Regions from separate parts of the Salinibacterium sp. UTAS2018 genome, predicted to be linked through region 3. Evidence: riboswitches for the same ligand, from Rfam matches in the RefSeq annotation. Region 3 holds a riboswitch; each other region holds the start of a gene.
What was found. A riboswitch is a leader RNA that binds a small molecule or an ion and turns the genes downstream of it on or off. The one in region 3 is predicted to bind thiamine pyrophosphate.
Positions count from the first base shown of each region.

Region 1: linked by a shared signal. The riboswitch ahead of ESZ53_RS04630 (ECF transporter S component) and the one ahead of thiM (hydroxyethylthiazole kinase) in region 3 are both predicted to bind thiamine pyrophosphate.
Region 2: linked by a shared signal. The riboswitch ahead of ESZ53_RS13440 (MFS transporter) and the one ahead of thiM (hydroxyethylthiazole kinase) in region 3 are both predicted to bind thiamine pyrophosphate.

Region 1 is NZ_CP035375.1:968,234-974,080, reverse strand. Features, by position in the region: gene ESZ53_RS04640 (DUF3097 domain-containing protein) at 1-237, shown strand, start outside; gene ESZ53_RS04635 (LLM class F420-dependent oxidoreductase) at 285-1,211, opposite strand; TPP riboswitch at 1,238-1,346, shown strand; gene ESZ53_RS04630 (ECF transporter S component) at 1,380-2,012, shown strand; gene ESZ53_RS04625 (ABC transporter ATP-binding protein) at 2,021-3,448, shown strand; gene ESZ53_RS04620 (energy-coupling factor transporter transmembrane protein EcfT) at 3,445-4,200, shown strand; gene ESZ53_RS04615 (ATP-binding protein) at 4,190-4,714, shown strand; gene ESZ53_RS04610 (hypothetical protein) at 4,711-5,325, opposite strand; gene ESZ53_RS04605 (metallopeptidase family protein) at 5,372-5,722, opposite strand; gene ESZ53_RS04600 (CotH kinase family protein) at 5,831-5,847, shown strand, end outside.
Region 2 is NZ_CP035375.1:2,815,080-2,820,926, reverse strand. Features, by position in the region: gene ESZ53_RS13460 (VWA domain-containing protein) at 1-490, opposite strand, end outside; gene ESZ53_RS13455 (PPOX class F420-dependent oxidoreductase) at 779-1,168, opposite strand; gene ESZ53_RS13450 (CDGSH iron-sulfur domain-containing protein) at 1,189-1,395, opposite strand; gene ESZ53_RS13445 (iron-containing redox enzyme family protein) at 1,392-2,588, opposite strand; TPP riboswitch at 2,777-2,886, shown strand; gene ESZ53_RS13440 (MFS transporter) at 2,877-4,223, shown strand; gene ESZ53_RS13435 (DUF2165 family protein) at 4,332-4,847, opposite strand; gene ESZ53_RS13430 (DUF4177 domain-containing protein) at 4,853-5,035, opposite strand; gene ESZ53_RS13425 (LLM class flavin-dependent oxidoreductase) at 5,180-5,847, opposite strand, start outside.
Region 3 is NZ_CP035375.1:265,182-271,028, reverse strand. Features, by position in the region: gene ESZ53_RS01290 (bifunctional hydroxymethylpyrimidine kinase/phosphomethylpyrimidine kinase) at 1-757, opposite strand, end outside; gene thiE (thiamine phosphate synthase) at 754-1,470, opposite strand; gene thiM (hydroxyethylthiazole kinase) at 1,467-2,276, opposite strand; TPP riboswitch at 2,268-2,359, opposite strand; gene ESZ53_RS01275 (MDR family MFS transporter) at 2,637-4,172, shown strand; gene der (ribosome biogenesis GTPase Der) at 4,283-5,803, opposite strand; gene cmk ((d)CMP kinase) at 5,818-5,847, opposite strand, start outside.

The DNA.
Region 1 (5,847 bases), 700 kb from region 3:
CAGGCGGTCAAACCTCAGAGTCTCGGAATCGCCGCGTGGCCCACCGTTCCCCGCACGATTGAGTGGAAGCACGGCATCTGCGAGGCGTTCGGCTGGCCTCATGACGATCAAGCGGATATCGCGCGCGCCTGGCAGTTCATCCTGTCGAAAGTGAAGAACTTTGGCGATCTCGAACCTGAACTGTTGGGCCGCGTCGAGCACTTGATCGACTTCGTTACGGTCGACCAAGAATCGTAGCTAGCTAGCTAGCTAGCGAGCGCAACGCTTCGCAGATGTGCCGTCGCTCAGTCGAGCTGGGGGAGTACTTCGCGCGCGAGAAAGTCGAGCTGGTCGAGGTCGTGAAAGTCCATGATCTGAAAGTAGACCCGGGTAAAACCGAGGGCTTTTAGCTCGGAGATCTTGTCGACCACTTCGCTTGCGGTCCCCGCGAAGCCCCCGAGGCGCAACGCGTCGGGGGTGCTGTTGGCTGCGGTTGCGCGAGCGTCGATTTGAGCGTCAGTGGCCCCGACTGCGGTCGTTCCGGCTATCGAGAGCACGAGGGTCGATGGGTCGCGGTCGCAGTGCTCGCACGCGGCATGCACGCGGTCGATGCGTTCCTTGAGCGGTGCGATAGTGGCGAAGCCAGCGTTGTATTCGGCGGCGAACTTAGCCGTGAGCGCTGGCGTACGGCTCGGGCCGCTGCCGCCGATAATGATCGGTAGCGGGTCTTGCGTGGGCTTCGGCAGCGCGGGGGAGTTGCTCAACTGGTAGTGCTTGCCCTCATACGAGAAAGTCTTTCCGGGGTCGGTGCCCCAGATGCCCGTGATCACGTCGAGCTGTTCTTCGAGCATCCCGAACCGCTTTGCCGGGAAGGGGATACCGTAGGCGGCGTGTTCGCGCTCGAACCACCCCGTGCCCAAACCGAGTTCGATGCGCCCGCCCGACATGTCGTCGACCTGAGCGACCTGAATCGCCAGAATTCCCGGATGCCGGAAGGTCGCCGACGAGACGAGCGTGCCGAGGCGAATAGTTGAGGTCTCCCGCGCGAGACCGGCGAGCGTGGTCCAGGAATCTGTCGGACCAGGCATGCCACCGTTGCGGTCATCCATCGTCAGATAGTGGTCAGAGCGAAAGTAGCCCGTGAAGCCGAGCTGCTCTGCCGCTTGCGCGAGCAGAAGCTGGTCGGTGTAGCTGGCGCCGTTCTGAGGCTCTGTGAAGATGCGGAAGTCCATACCCCGAGCCTATTGATGATTAGACTGGGTGGCGAACACGGGAGTCCGGTGAGCCGGGCTGAGAGGGAGCTTCTCCAAGCTTCGACCGTCGAACCTGATCTGGATCATGCCAGCGCAGGGAGCAGACACTCTTGAAACCCGTGCCATTCACTAGTGAAAGGCACGAAAGTGACCACAACAGCACCATCTTCACCCTCGTCCACCACCTCGACCCTGGGATCGCGCTTTCAGTGGCGCGTCATCGACATCGTCGTGGCCAGCGTCATCGGCGTCGCGAGCGGCTTGATTTTCGTCGTCTGGAACGTGGCGTCAACGCCGGCACTGGCACCGTTTTCGGCGCTGCTCCCGGGACTCCAAGCGATCGGCGGAGGCTTCTGGCTGTTCGCCGGTGTTCTCACCGCGCTCGTTATTCGTAAGCCGGGCGCCGCAATCTATGGTGAAGTCGTCGCAGCCTCGGTCTCGGCCCTCATCGGCAATCAGTGGGGCATCCTCACCCTCGTCAGCGGTATTACCCAAGGAGTGGGCGCCGAGATCGTGTTCGCTGCGTTCCTCTACGCAAACTGGCGGGTCAGCGGCGCCATTCTGGCCGGCGCCGGAGCAGGACTCGCCATGGTCATCACCGACTTGCTGCTCTGGTACCCGGGCTCAGCACTGCCCTTCATTGTCATTTACGCGATCGCTGGCGTCGTCGGCGGAATGCTCATCGCCGGATTACTCTCGTGGCTTGCCACGCGTGGTCTTGCTGCCACCGGCGCGCTCAACCGTTTCGGTGCCGGTCGCGAGATTGCGAAGCGGGTCTGACCCCCACAGTGCCTGCTGGCGTCACCGTCGAAGGATGGGGGTGGCGCCACTCCAGCAGGCTCGCGTGGGCGGTGCGCGGGCTCGACCTGCGCATTGAACCGGGCGAACGTGTACTTCTCCTCGGCGAATCCGGGGCAGGAAAATCGACCTTTCTCCATGCCCTTGCCGGGGTAGTCGGTGACGACGAAGGTGAGTCAGAAGGCTCACTTCTTGTCGATGGCGAGCATCCGGCATCCATTCGTGGCCGCACGGGGCTCGTGATTCAAGACCCTGATAGTCAAGTGATTCTGGAACGCGTCGGTGACGACGTTGCTTTCGGTTGCGAAAACCTTGGTGTGCCGCGCGACGAGATTTGGCAGCGGGTGCGCCATAGTCTCGCTCAGGTCGGCCTCGACGTCGCTCTCGATCGCTCGACGAGCGCGCTCTCGGGCGGGCAAAAGCAGCGTCTAGCGCTCGCCGGAGTACTCGCGATGCAGCCGGGGCTCATCGTTCTCGACGAGCCAACCGCCAATCTCGATCCCGTTGGGGTTACCGAGGTTCGGGATGCCGTCATCCGGGTCGCCGAAGCGACCGGCGCCACGATCGTCGTGGTCGAGCATCGCGTGTCGGTGTGGAGCGAAGTTGTCGATCGTGTCGTTGTGCTCGCAGCCGGCGGGGGAGTCATCGCCGACGGGCTACCTTCGGAGGTTCTCTCGCGCCAAGGACAGGAGCTTGCTGCTCGCGGGGTCTGGATCCCGGAGTTCCCACCGCCGCGCCCCCAGCGCGCAGCCCGCGGTGAGCAGCACACCGTCCTTACCGCGGAAAGCCTCGCATTTGGGCGCGCGAAGAAAGCACTCGGAATACCCTTCGACCGCGAGATCCTGAGCAGCCACGCGCTCGCCATTACCGGTGCCAACGGCGCCGGTAAGTCCACGCTCGCGTTGACCCTTGGCGGACTACTCGCACCGGTAGACGGTGCCGTGGTCGCGAGCCTCGCACTCGCAAACGGGGCGGGCCCGCATCCGATCAGATGGAAGTCGCGTCAACTGCTCACTCGAATCGGTACCGTGTTTCAAGACCCGGAGCACCAGTTTTTGACGAGCACGGTGCGCGCAGAGCTCGAAGTGGGACCGCGGGCGCTGAAGCTTTCGGCGGCTGAAATGAATGCTCGGGTCGATGAGCTACTCACGCGGCTCCGTCTCGAGCAGCTTGCCGAAGCCAACCCGTTCACGCTCTCGGGGGGCGAGAAACGTCGCCTCAGTGTCGCTACCGCCCTGGCTACGCGCCCGCATGTTCTGGTACTCGACGAACCCACGTTTGGCCAAGATTCGCGTACATGGAGCGAACTGCTCGCACTGCTGGCTCGGCTCGTGGATGACGGCAGCAGCGTGATCGCGGTCAGTCACGATCTCGAGTTTGTCGCCGCGCTCGCAGACTCTACGGTGGTGCTCGAATGATCCCCATCGCGCCCGTGAACCCCGTGGCCAAGCTTGGAGCGGGGATCATTGTGAGCCTCTTCCTCATCCTCACGATCGACTGGGTTTCCGCGGCGACGGCTCTCGTGCTCGAGCTTGCGATTATCGCGTTCTTGGGCATCGAGCCGAAGCGTTTCTGGCTGCGCACCCTGCCGGTCTGGATCGCGGCGCCGCTTACCGCGCTCACGATCTTGCTCTATGGGCGCTACGACGGCGAGGTGTACTTCGAATTCTTGCTGATCAGCATCAGCGACGGCTCGATCGAGCTGGCTCTCGCCACGTTTCTGCGGGTGCTCGCGATCGGTTTGCCCGCGGTGGTGCTCTTCATCTCGATTGATCCCACGGACTTCGCCGACGGGCTTGCCCAGCGGCTACATTTTCCCGATCGTTTCGTACTCGGCGCGCTTGCTGCGGTGCGGATGGTCGGCCTCTTTCTCGAGGACTGGCGCTCGCTAGAGCTGGCTCGACGCGCTCGCGGCGTCGCTGATCGCGGAAGGCTCCGTCGACTCGCGGGTCAGGCCTTCGCGCTGCTGGTGCTGTCGATTCGGCGCGGAAGCAAGTTATCCATCGCGATGGAAGCGCGAGGCTTTGGCGGCTCTCAGCAGCGCACCTGGGCGCGAGAATCACGCTGGGGCGCAGCAGAGTGGCTCACTCTGCTCGTCGGGCTTCTCGTGGGCGTTACCGCTACCGTGGTGGCCGTGCTTACGGGAAGTTGGAACCTCATTGTCGGCTGACGTCACGCGACCGCTGCCATCGCCACGCTGGCGCTGTCTCATCGATGGTCGGTCTGGTTCGGGTAAAACCGAGCTGGGCCGAGCGATGGCGGCCGCGTGGCCCGAGGTTCAACTCGTCAAGCTCGATGACTTGTACCCGGGCTGGGATGGGCTGGATGCCACGAGCAGCATTATTCCGTGCATTCTCACGCAATTGCGGTGGCAAGAATGGAACTGGGCCACCGATTCGGCGGGCGCGTGGCACGAACTCGACGGTGATCGCCCCATCGTTATTGAAGGCATCGGCTCGCTGAGCCGGGCCTCGAAGCCACTCGTCGATCACAGCATCTGGGTCGATCTCGATGATGTAGCGCGAAAGAAGCGCGCCCTCGATCGCGATGGCGACACCTACGCCCCGCACTGGGAGCGCTGGGCTCGGCACGAGCAGAGCTTTATGGCGCGCGAGCAACCGCGAGAACTTGCGGCTGAGATTGTCGACGGCGTCGATATCTCACGCTGGTTTGAGCGTGGCTAGCTCGCCTTCGTCCACAACTGCGTGAGATCGGTTCCGCGGGGGTTGATCGTCATCGCGTCGGCCTCGCACGTGAGGATGAGCCCGACGACGTCGTCAAAATCGCTACGAGGAATGGTGTACTCCAGTTCCTCTACCGGTTCGTCGTCGAGCGTCGCGGCAGTTTCTACGGTGTACTCGGAGACATCCCAGTTGTGGGGGATGGCGACATCAACATTGATGAGGGCTTGGCCCGTTACCGTGCCGGTATACGACTGCGTAATGGTCATGACTTGGTCTTTTTTAGGCTCAGCGGTGATCGTGAACACGAGATCAGAGTCGATCGTGATTCCGCCGTTGCTCGTCCAGGTCAGCGTTTGACCGCCAGTCGGCTCGACAGCGCTAGCCGGCACATCTTCGGAGTCGAGTTCAGCGAGGAGCTTTTCTGACGCGTCGGCCGTGTCGAGAGTCCACGTATGACCCATCGCGCACACCTCCATCGCCGTCGGCGGCTCGCTGGTATCCGCAGGCTCGATCAGGGCGCAGCCGGATAGCACCAGCATGATCGCAGGGGCTATCACTAGCGCACTCGCGCGCTTGCTCGACATCATCAATCCTCCTGAGGTTCGTGACACTCACGAAATCCTACGCGGTTGTGACCGTTAGACCGCCCAACGACAGCTACGCCCACCCGAGTTCATGCAATTGCTCATCGTCGATGCCGTAATAGTGCGCGATTTCATGAACGAGAGTGATGTGAATCTGTTCTTTCAGCTCGTCGAGGGACTCGCTGACAGCCAGAAGCGGTTCACGAAAGAGAATGATGCGATCGGGCAGCTCACCAAAGCCGTACTGTCCCCGTTCGGTCAGAGCGACGCCGTCGTAGAGGCCAAGCACTGAGAGCGAGCCGTCTTCAGGCCGATCTTCAGTCACGAAGACAACATTGTCGAGGCCATCGACGATGTCGTCGGACAGCGCGTCGAGCCCCTCAACCACGAGCGCTTCGAACTGTTGCTCGTCGAGATTCTCCATGAGTCCATCCTGTCAGGCGGCACGCATCCTCGTGCTCCCACACTTCTCCGATCAAACTCCCGCTTGCGTCTTAGCAAACCAATAGAAAGTGCCTTTAGCGTCGCCGTCATGCAAAGAAAAAAGTT
Region 2 (5,847 bases), 450 kb from region 3:
CTGCGACCTTGACGGCCGGGGTCGCGAGTACCAGCGGACTCGTGGCGATCGAGTCCCACTCCTGCGTCGCGGGCACTTCGCGGCCGAGCGCTGTCGCTGTGCTCTCTACCCGGTTGAGCCAGACGTGCGAATCGGGGATCCACGCATCCGCACCGGTTGAGGTTCCGGAGGCGAGCAAAGCGGCGGTGTCAGCAGAATTCTGGGTGACGATTTTCACGGCCAGACACTGCCCGACATGCTCCGCGTTGAAAGCGTTGGCCACCGTCTGAACGGTCGAAGAAATAGTGGGATCGGTCACTACCGCGAGCTCGGTGGCGTTCGGGCAGCCGAAAGTTTGAGCGACGAAATCATCGAGCTTGTTCTGAGCTGCGAGCGCGACGAGCGCCCCACCGCCAGCGAGGGACAGGGTGAGCAGGGTAGCGAGGACAGGGGTGCTTGCACGTATAAACCAGGATTTGAGCGTTCTGGAACGGTGGCGAGGTCGGGTCACGGGAACTCCATCGATCACGGGTGCTCTCAGCTTCGGGGGAACCAAGAGTTGACCCCCTTTCGGGGGCTTATACAATACTGACACAATTTCGCGTCAATGAAACGGGTGTGCACAGGAATTTCTCACTTTTGCGACGAAAAACTGAGGCAACCCACAAAAACACGCTCGAAATCAGACGAATGAGCAAGAAAGAGTTACGAAGTTTTCCGCCATTCGCGAGCGCTTAAGGCGCCGCTTGTTCCCGTGCGCGCAACCTCCCGCCAGCGCTGTGCGCCGGTATCAGCGATCCTAAAGACGGATTTCGACCGCCACGGATTGCCCTGCGGTGCCACGAACTTTTTGTGCGAGACGAATGGCCGCGTACTTGGCACCGTACTTTTGCTTCAGAGCGGCATCCATGGCATCCAACGTCGCTTCGTCATTGCGAATTGCGGCCGTCGCTCGCACCGCAATTGCACCCTCAGAAACATTGCCGCGCATGTCGCACGGAGTGATCTCCACTCGCGAGGTGTGGCGGATGCGTTTTACTTTGCCCGACGAGGGCGCCGTCGTCACCAGCAATCGATCGCCGACGCCCACCGCCCAGACCGGAGTCGACACCGGCTCCCCCGACTTGCGGAACGTGGTGACCAAAACGTAAGTCTCGGCGGCGAGCGTGGAAAAGTTAGCGGCGGTCATGACTCCATTATCCCGCGGCGCTAAGCCTTGAAATTGATGAGCTTGTGGGTGCCATCGCAGAACGGTTTGATCGCCGATACGCCACACCGACAGAGGGCGACCGTATTGCGGACCTGCTCGATAGGTTCGCCATCGGCCGAGCGAAGGTCGATCTCCCCACGCACTAGAAGCGGACCGTTCGTGCACGCCGTGATTTCGACGTCGTCTGTGTTGCCTGAAGCCGTCATCGGCCTGCCCCCACCTCAGCGCCCGCCGAACTCTCCTCGCCTTCGTCGCGGCCGGCCAGCACCGCCTCAAAGGGGAACGGCTTACGCAGGGACGATTTCTCAGCCACCCACGATTCGAGAATGTGCTCCCCCACCCAATCATCGATAAGCAGGCACGCACGCGCTCCGAAGAAGATCTCGCTGAGCAGCGCAGGTTCGCTTTCGGCAAGCCCACCCGCGAGGTCGCGGGCGGCAATTTGCTCGTGCACGGCATCCGCTTCAACGTGCTCGTCGAAGTATTCGGTGACGTTCTCATCGAAACCAAGACGGCGGAAGCCGCGAGCGTAAAGTCCGTTGGGGATCGACGACGTCATTTCGAACGCGGCCAGGTGCCCGGCGATGGCGCCGCGGAGACGACGGTTCATACCGAACAGCGAAATCATGTTGAAGGAGGCGAGCGTGATGGCCGGGACGAAGTTCACGTACGTGCCATAGCGCGAGTCGAGACCAATGCCACGCATCGAGCGCGCGAACAGCTCTGAGTGCATCCGTTCTCGTCGACCATTGCCGTATTCGTCAGCTTGGATCTCGACGAGCGCCGCCTTCGCGCGCCCTGTCAGCCTCGGGATCGCCCACGAGTGTGGGTCAGCCTCCTTCAGCGTGTAGATCGAGCGCTGCACCATGAACTCGACAGCTTGTTCCTGAGTGAGGTTTTTCGCGACGTGGCGCGAGAGGCTTGGCCCCGCATCCGGATCAGGCGCCGTGAGAGCGAAAAGCGCTTGAGCCACGTCTTCGGCGGCGGCGTTAGGAAGTTCGGAAGCGGGAACCAGAGCGCGAAGCTGGGCTTCGAAAGCCCGCTCTAGATCTAGCCGGGCCGCAATGGTATCGACGTGCCACTCCCACTGATCGCCGTTGTCGACGACCCTGCCGTAATACAGACCGTAGAGAAGGTAGAGAGCGAGTTGCACGTCGTCGTCGCGAATAAGGTCGCGCCCGCTCGCGATGGCTGCAGCAACTTCGTCGGCGAGCCCCTCAATGGTGTGTGGTGCCGACGCGCTGGCGAACGCAGGGATCAGCAGCGAACTAATAGGCCCGCGCGGTTCGATTTCTTCGTCATGCCAGTTCTCGCACAGTCGCGTGGCGCTGTTTGCGTCGTGAGCTCCTCCATTGTGGGGAACAGCATCGCGCGCGGGAGAGTTCTCCGTGGGGTGCATTATGACCTCTCCAGTTCATCCGAAGTCTTCGGATCAGGCACCCAAATTGCCTGATCAACTTCGTGAGTGAACCAATATTGCCAACAGCGCACACGGTCGTCAACGCAATTGCCGGGCTCCCAAATATTTCTCAGTAAGCTCACTGAGAACGTTCAACTGGGCGGCCTAGTGGCAGATGCTAAGTTGTTGCGTGTCCCCACGGGAGCCCGCTGGCACGGGCTGAGAGGAAGCTGACGCAGCTTCGACCGTTGAACCTACCGGGTAATGCCGGCGAAGGAAGAACGGTCTATGGCTTCATCTCACTCGCACGCTGGTGCGTCTAACATCGCTGTCGCAACCAAGCCACCACTCGGCACTCGACGTGCGGTGCGCGGCGGCATCTTCGGCAACTATGTCGACCAGTTCGATATCTTCTTGCCGGTCATCGCGCTGGCCCCGGCATCCGCCCAGCTCTTTGGTTCGGACAACCTCATCGGCAACGCGGGGCTGATCTTCGTCGCGACTCTTCTGGGGCGGCCCGTCGGTGCCGCGATCTTCGGGTCGATCTCTGACCGCATTGGGCGAACCGCGACCACCAAAGTTGCCCTGCTCGGTGTTGCCCTCACGACGCTGCTGATCGCGCTCGTTCCCGATCACACCGTGCTGGGCGGTGGAACTCTGGCCGCAATTCTGCTGCTGCGGTTTGTCGGCGGCATCTTCCTCGGCGGCGAATACACCTCCGCGATCCCGCTCGCCATGGAGTGGTCGCGGCCCGAACGACGGGGACTCGTGAGCGGGCTCATCATGTGGATGTCGCCGTGGGCCAACGCCTCGATCGCGGGCCTGGTGTTCGTGCTGCAGAGCGTGCTCGATGCCGCCGCCTATAACCAGTGGGGCTGGCGAACGCTCTTCGTGCTTGGATCACTGCTCGCGTTCACGATGCTGTTCTACTACCGTGCGCGCGTCGAGGAATCGCCGCAATGGCAACGACCGGTGCAGCGCGCGAATCCGCTGAAAGAAATTCTGGTGGGTCGCCACCGTCGTGCGCTCTGGCAGGTGTTCATCATGATGAGCGGGCTCTGGTTGCTCACGAACATGGCGATTCCAGTGCTGGCCGGGCAGCTTGGTTCCGGCGCGGGGGCGTTGGGTGCGAGCGGTGCTCTGGATGGCCGAGCACTGTCATTCGCGATGATGATCGGCACCGCGGCATCCGCTCTCACTATGGCAGCGTGCGGGCATCTTTCGACGTTCACCGGGCGGCGGCGTTTCTTTATGGGATTCGGGGTGCTGACCGCTGTGGGCGGGCCGCTCGCCTTTCTTGCAGTGTTTGCGGCCCCCAGTCTTGGGCAACTCGTGCTGGGAATCGTCGTGCTGCAAGTCGTAACGGTGTCGGCGTACGGGCCAGTCGGCGCGTACTTGGTCGAGCGCTTCCCCACCGCGGTGCGGGCGAGCGGGTATGGCGTGGGGTACAGCCTGTCGATTGTGATCCCGGCGCTGTATCCCTATTACTTGCCCGCGCTGCAGAGTGTGCTCGGACAGCAGGGTGCCGTGGCTGCGCTACTCGCGCTCGGCGGAGTGTTGATCGCAGTCGGGGCGTTCCTCGGGCCCGAGACGGCGCGGGTTGATTTGGACGCTAGCGGCTCGGCGCTCACGTAGACCTTCGCCCCGTGCAGTGCGGAAATAAGCGAAGACCGCCCACATGCCGGTCGCGCGACGAGTAATACTCGCGCGACCGGCATCCGGACGGTCCAGAGTTAGTTGCTGTTACTTGCTGCTCTCGGCAACCGGAGCGGGCTCGTTCATGGCGAGGAGCACAGCGAAGCCGGCCCAGAGCGTGCTGATGCCCATCGCGGTGTCCTTGCCGTTCCAGATTGACGACTGCCACATGGCGAACCACTCGGAACCGACGATGATGAACCCGACGAACCAGATGAGGAACCCCAGGCCGTACGCGGCGTAGCCCCAGATGCGCGCCTTGTCGTACGCGGCAACGGATGCGTCGCGAAGGCGGAACAACTTCACACCGCCGATGACGCCGAGGGCCGCAAAGAGGCCCTCGGCGATGATGATGCCGATGTAGGCGATGTGGTGGATTACTGGGCTTTCAATAGCCCGCCACATGAGCGCGTTGCCTTCGAAGGTGGTGTCCATTGAGAGCACGTGACGAACGAACTGGAAGTTGGAGTCGTAGTCCATCAAGTTGCCCGCGAAAACGAACAGCCCAAAGGTGCCTGCTAAGAACAGAGTGAGAGCCTGAAGAAGGCGAAGAGGGTGCTTCATGAAATTTAGTCTTTCCGTGTAAATACGAGGTCGATGCGAGGATCGACGTGTTGTTCGAACGAGATCGCCTGGACGAACTTCCAACCGTCCGCTGCGTGAGTGCGGATTATCTCCTGATAGTCCTCAGCCTGCGAGAGGCCCTCTCGGCGGCGGCTAATAGGCACGCTGACAAATGTGTATTTACGCATAAATTACCTTCACAGTTCGCTCACGCCCGACCGCAGATCTCGCCGTCACTCTAGCGCCAACATTGCCCCGTAATCAAAGTTGATTATAGGAAGTAGACCACTTCAGAGTTGAGGTGAGGCCGCTCAGCGAGCACCGGTGGAGATCTACGCGATCGAGGGCGCAACCTCGGCGTCGATTACGGGCATCACGTGCTTCACGAGCGCCTCGAGGATACGCGTATTGAACTCGACTCCGAGCTGGTTGGGCACGGTTACCAACAGGGTGTCGGCCGACTGAACCGCCGCGTCGCGCGCAAGCTCGGCGGCGATGACGTCGGGTGCTCCAATATAGGAGCGGCCAAAACGCGAGCGGGAACCGCCGAGCATGCCTACTTGATCGCGCTGCTCGACCTGCCCCTGGATACCAAAGTAGTACTCGGTCTCATCGTCAATGATGGGCAGGATGCTGCGGCTCACGGAGACCCGTGGCGCATGGTCGTGACCGGCACTCGCCCACGCCTCGCGGAACATCGAAATCTGTTCGGCCTGCAGCTCATCGAAGGGAACTCCGGTGTCTTCGGTGAGAAGCGTGGAACTCATCAGGTTCATCCCTTGCTCAGCCGTCCAAGTAGCTGTGGCACGAGTACCTGCGCCCCACCAGATGCGTTCGTTGAGTCCGGGCGCTTGCGGTTGAATCGGCTGCAGAGCGCTCGTGCCAATCATCAGAGGGTTGCCGGGAGCGAGCCCTTCGCCGTCGATCGCACGGCGAAACTTGTCCGTGTGAGTGCGCGCCATGTCGGCATCACTCTCGCCTGCTGCCGGCGTATGACCGA
Region 3 (5,847 bases):
GCGTCGCGAGCGCACTCGAGAGCGAACAGCCCGTTCCGTGCGTGTTCGTGGTCTCTAGACGGATGCCGGCAAACTCAGTCACGACCGGTTCGTTCCCGAAACGAGCATCCACGAGCGCATCCGGAGCCTCAGCTCCGCTCAAGTGACCACCCTTGGCTAGTACGCGCACCCCGTAGGAGGCAGAGACTCGCCCCGCCTGCGCCAGCACCTCGTCCCAGGTCTCGGCGGCAGGCTCTCCCGCAATAATCGCGAGCTCGGGAATGTTCGGCGTCACCAGATCGCTGACCCGCACGAGTTCGCGCAGCGCCAGCTCAGCTTCGGTATCCAGCAGGCGATCCCCACTCGTGGCGACCATCACTGGGTCGAGCACAATGAGCGGTGGCTTCACCCGCGCCAGCCACTGCTGCACGACAGCGACGACCTCGGGAGTGCCAAGCATCCCAATCTTCACCGCATCGATCGTGACGTCGTCACTGACGGCATCCAACTGCTCTTTCAGAAACGAGGCCGGCGGCACATGCACGCCACTCACGCCCTGCGTGTTCTGGGCCGTCAGCGCCGTGATCGCCGCCATGCCGTAGCCGCCATTGGCCGCGATCGACTTGAGGTCAGCCTGGATGCCGGCCCCACCCGAAGGATCGCTTCCGGCGATGCTCAGTACTCGCGGTACGCGCACGCCACTCGTATCAGCACCTGCACCCGCACCAACGCCTGAACTCACACTCACGTTCTCTCCCATACCCGCAACGTCACTCACGCCGTCTCCCCCGCTCGAACTCCAGCCCACGCTGCGGCGAGCGCCCGTGCTGCTTCTCGCGGATCGGCCGCCCCACAAATAGCGGACACCACCGCAGCACCGTCAGCACCAGCGGCCCGTAACAACGGAAGATCCTCAAGCCCAATACCGCCAATAGCAACAGTCGGCAGTTTGCTGACTGCGACGAGCTCGGCCATGCGGGCATGTCCCAGAGCATCCGGAGCATCCTTCTTGGTCGTCGTCGGGTTCAGCGCACCAATGCCGACGTAGTCCACCCCGGCCGAGCGCACCCCCGCCGCAAACAGCTGGTCCTCGGTAGAAGCGCTCAATCCGACAATGGCATCCGGCCCGACAAGGGCTCGAACTGATGACACGGGCAAGTCGTTCTGCCCCACATGCACTCCGGCCACTTTGGCACCCATCTCGCGGGCCGCCAGGTACACGTCGACACGGTCATTGACGAGCACGGGCACCTTTCGGGCCACAGCAGTGGAAACCCTCAGGACGATGTCGAGAAATTCGTGGGCGGGAGTGTCCTTCTCGCGAATCTGCACGACGGTGACTCCCCCGGCGACGGCCTCATAGACGAGGTCGACAAGGTCATGTCCGGCCGCGCGGGCCTGGGCTGAGTCCGTCACGAGATAGGTCGAGAGGTCGAAGCTCTCGCGAAAACCGTTGCCTACCGCTCTCCCGTTCTCTCGCACGCCGCTCACGCGATCACCGCCCGTTCTGCAATGTCGTCTACTGACACTTCGCTCAGTGCGTCCAGCAGAGCCACAGCGAAGCTTCCCGGCAATGCCGAACGCTCTGCCGCGAGATCAGCCGCTACCGTGTACACGCTCGTCGCCGCTACTGCCGCGGTCAACGCATCCGGAGTCACCGCCGCAAACGCCGCCATGATCGCTCCAAGAGCACAGCCGCCACCCGTCACCTTCGTCAGCACCGGATGCCCGTTGGTCAGTCGCACAACACTCACGCCATCGGTCACGAGGTCAGTCGCTCCCGATACCGCGACAGCGCCGCCGGTCACCCGCGCGAGCATCTGCGCGGCGGTGAGTGCGGCATCCACACTGCTCGTGCTGTCGACACCCCGGCCGCCGGCACCAAGCTCGGCGAGCGCCAAAATCTCGGAGGCATTGCCCCGCACAATCGACGGCCCCAGATCACGCAGTCGATACGCCAACGGAGTCCGCACGGGCAGAGCACCGATAGCCACGGGGTCGAGAACCCACGGCGTTCCCGCAGCGTTGGCGGCCGGTGCTGCCTCCAGCGCCGCGGCGCGCTGCTCTTCACGACAGGTACCGAGATTGATGAGCACTCCGGACGCCACCCCCGCGAACATACCGGCTTCTTCCGGAATATCCACCATGGCCGGCGCCGCTCCGACAGCGAGCAGAGCGTTAGCGGTGAAGCCCACCACCACACTATTGGTGATGCACTGCACGAGCGGCGATGTCGATCTCACCGCCTCGAGCGCGTCTTGGGTGGCGGTCAAAAAGTTTGGTGGCGTACGCGACATGCACGACATCCCTTCGCTAGTTCTAACTAGATCAGGTTCGACGGGTGTGTTCTCAGCCCCGCAGGGCACCCCGTGTCACAAGTTGTGCCTCCACGATAGCGGTTCACGCGGATCCTCGGGCAGTGGTACTGCGCCCACCTCAGTAGCCCACTCCTGGACCACTTCCCACCCGCATACCGCCTGCTTATGCCCCGCATCCGCCGCGCCGTGAGCCGGTTTGCCGCCGACTCCACGCAATCGGGATTATTTTGCTGTCGGATGTCGTTGCACTGAGCAAGAATAAAGATGACGACTGATTTGTGCGCCCTTTCGACCCCGGCTGCTGCTTCGTCCTACCGCTTGAGACACGACAGGATTTTCATGACCAGCACCGCGCCGATTACCGGCAGTATTCCCCTCGCCCCACCCGGAGCGAGCTCATCGTCGAGCTCTGCGGCGGGCGCCGTCGACAACAGCGGTCGCAACCGTCTCGTCATCGCGCTCATGCTCGCGGCAACCTTCGTGGTGTTCCTCAACGAGACGTCGCTCGTCGTTGCCATCCCCCGCATCATGGAAGACCTCAAGATCGAGCCGAGCACCGCGCAGTGGTTGTCAACGTCGTTCATGCTTACGATGGCGGTAGTGATTCCGATTACCGGATTCCTTATCCAACGCTTCACGACCCGCAGCATCTTCATCGCTGCCATGACGCTCTTCACCGCGGGCACACTTCTGGGCGCGATCGCCCCCACCTTCGCGATCCTCATCGTCGGTCGCGTCGTTCAAGCCTCGGGTACGGCCATCATGCTGCCGCTTCTCATGACCACCGTCATGACTCTCGTCCCCCCGGCCACCCGCGGTAAGACGATGGGTAACGTCTCGATCGTCATGTCGATGGCTCCCGCCGTCGGCCCGACCGTCGCCGGTCTCGTCCTGGCCGTCTTCGACTGGCGCTGGGTTTTCATCGTCATGATCCCCATCTCGGTCACCGCACTCATCCTCGGCATCACCAAGGTGCGCAACGTCACGGATCCCCGCAAGGTGTCGATCGATGTACCCTCGGTCATCCTCTCCGCCGTCGCCTTTGCGGGACTCATCTACGGCCTCTCCAGCCTCGGCGAATCAGCCAGCGGAGAGGTGCTGGTTGCCCCCGCTATCCCCATCGCTGCCGGAGCCATCAGCCTCGCGCTATTCATCATGCGCCAGCTCACGCTGCAGAAGACCGACAGTGCACTGCTCGACCTTCGCACTTTCGCCGCCCCCGGGTTCGCGATCTCGATCGGCCTCATGATGGTCATGATGGCCGCCCTGTTCGGCACCATCATCCTGCTCCCCATGTTCACTCAAGACGTGCTCGGCCTCGAGCCCATCCAGAGTGGCCTTCTCGTGCTGCCCGGTAGCCTCATGATGGGAATTCTCGGACCGATTGTGGGCCGCCTCTACGACAAAGTTGGCCCGCGCCCGCTCATGATCCCCGGTGCCATCGTCGTGAGCGCCGCCCTCTGGAGCTTCACGATGCTCTCGGAGAACAGCTCGCCGTTCATGGTCGTCGCCATTCACGTTCCCATGAGCATTGGCCTGGCCTTCATGTTCACGCCGCTCTTCACGTCGGCACTGGGCAGCCTCAAGCCGCATCTGTACTCACACGGAAGCGCCACCATCGGCACTGTGCAGCAGCTCGCGGGCGCCGCCGGTACCGCGCTGTTCATCGCGCTGCTCACCGTGCAGTCCGTCGCGCTGGCCGCCGAAGGGGCACCCGATACCGAGGCTCTCGCCGGGGGCGTTCGTCTCGCCTTCATGGCCGGCGGAATCATCTCGCTGTTCGCGATCGTCGCCACGTTCTTCGTCAAGCGCAACGACGCCGAGGTTGACGCCGAGGCGGATGCCGACGCGAACGTCGCACCGGTCGCACACTAACGCTCGAGCGTGAGCGGCAGCCCACCGGCATCCGCTCACGCGCTGGTTAACGCCAAACGGCGAGTCACTCTCCCAGGAGAATGACTCGCCGTTTAGTCGTTACGCCGAACCTACTTGCGCTTGCGCTTCTCACGCACACGCATGTTGACCTGGATGGGGCTGCCATCGAAGCCGAAGATCTCGCGCAGTCGACGCGTAATGAATCGACGGTACTGCGGGTCCAAGAATCCGGTCGTGAAGAGCACGAACGTTGGCGGGCGGCTCGATGCCTGCGTACCAAAGAGGATGCGCGGCTGCTTGCCACCACGAAGCGGGTGAGGGTGCTCCTGCGTGAGTTCAGCCAGAAGCGCGTTGAACTTACCGGTCGCAATGCGGGTATCCCACGACTCCAACGCCAGCTCGAGAGCCGGAACCAGCTTCTCCATGTGACGACCGGTCTTGGCCGAGATGTTTACGCGAGGAGCCCACGCAACGTGCGCGAGGTCCTTGTCGATTTCACGCTCGAGCAGGTCGCGACGTTCGTCGTCGAGAAGGTCCCACTTGTTGAAGGCCAGAACGAGCGCACGGCCCGATTCGAGCACGAGGTCAACAATCTTGAGGTCTTGAACGCTGAGCGGCTGGCTCACGTCGAAGATCACAACGGCAACTTCAGCCTTTTCCAGTGCGGCACTCGTGCGCAGCGTGGCGTAGAAATCTGCACCCTGGGCAAGAGCAACACGACGGCGGATGCCGGCGGTGTCGACGAAGCGCCAGAACTTTCCGCCGAGCTCGATCTGCTCGTCGACCGGGTCGCGAGTCGTGCCCGCGAGTTCGTTGACAACAACGCGCTCTTCACCGGCGGTCTTGTTGAGAAGGCTCGACTTGCCCACGTTCGGGCGACCGAGGATAGCAACGCGGCGCGGGCCACCCACTTCTTCCTTGGCTACATTCGAGATCTTCGGCAGCACCGTGAGCACGTGGTCGAGAAGGTCAGCAACACCGCGGCCGTGAACGGCGGATGACGGCCACGGCTGACCGAGGCCGAGGCTCCAGAGCGACGCGGCATCCGATTCCTGATGAACGTCGTCAACCTTGTTGGCAACCAAAATCACGGGCTTGTTAGTGGCGCGAAGCATGCGCACAACGTGCTCGTCGGTCGAGGTGGGGCCAACCGTGGCATCCACTACGAAGAGAACAGCGTCGGCGAGGTCGATAGCGATCTCAGCCTGGGCAGCAACCGAAGCGTCGATGCCCTTAGCGTCGGGCTCCCACCCACCGGTGTCCACGATCGTGAAGTGACGGTTGTTCCACTCGGCCTTGTAGTTCACGCGGTCGCGAGTAACACCGGGGGTGTCCTCGACAACGGCTTCACGACGACCGATGATTCGGTTAACGAGAGCCGACTTGCCGACGTTCGGGCGACCAACGATCGCGAGAACGGGCAAAGCGGGAAGGTAGTAGATGGCATCCGGGTCGTCGGATGCAGAATCCAGAACCTGAATGTCATCGTCGTCGAGGTCGTAGTCGCTCAATCCGGCGCGAAGGGCGGAGGTGCGCTGGGCAGCCTCTTCTTCGTCCATGCCGGAAAGTCGCTCGACGAGATCCGGGTTCAGCTCGGGAAAATCGTCTGCGGCGGGCGAATGATCGGCCATGGGTAGTCCTTTGTTTACATACTGGAGCGAACGAAACTCGCGAC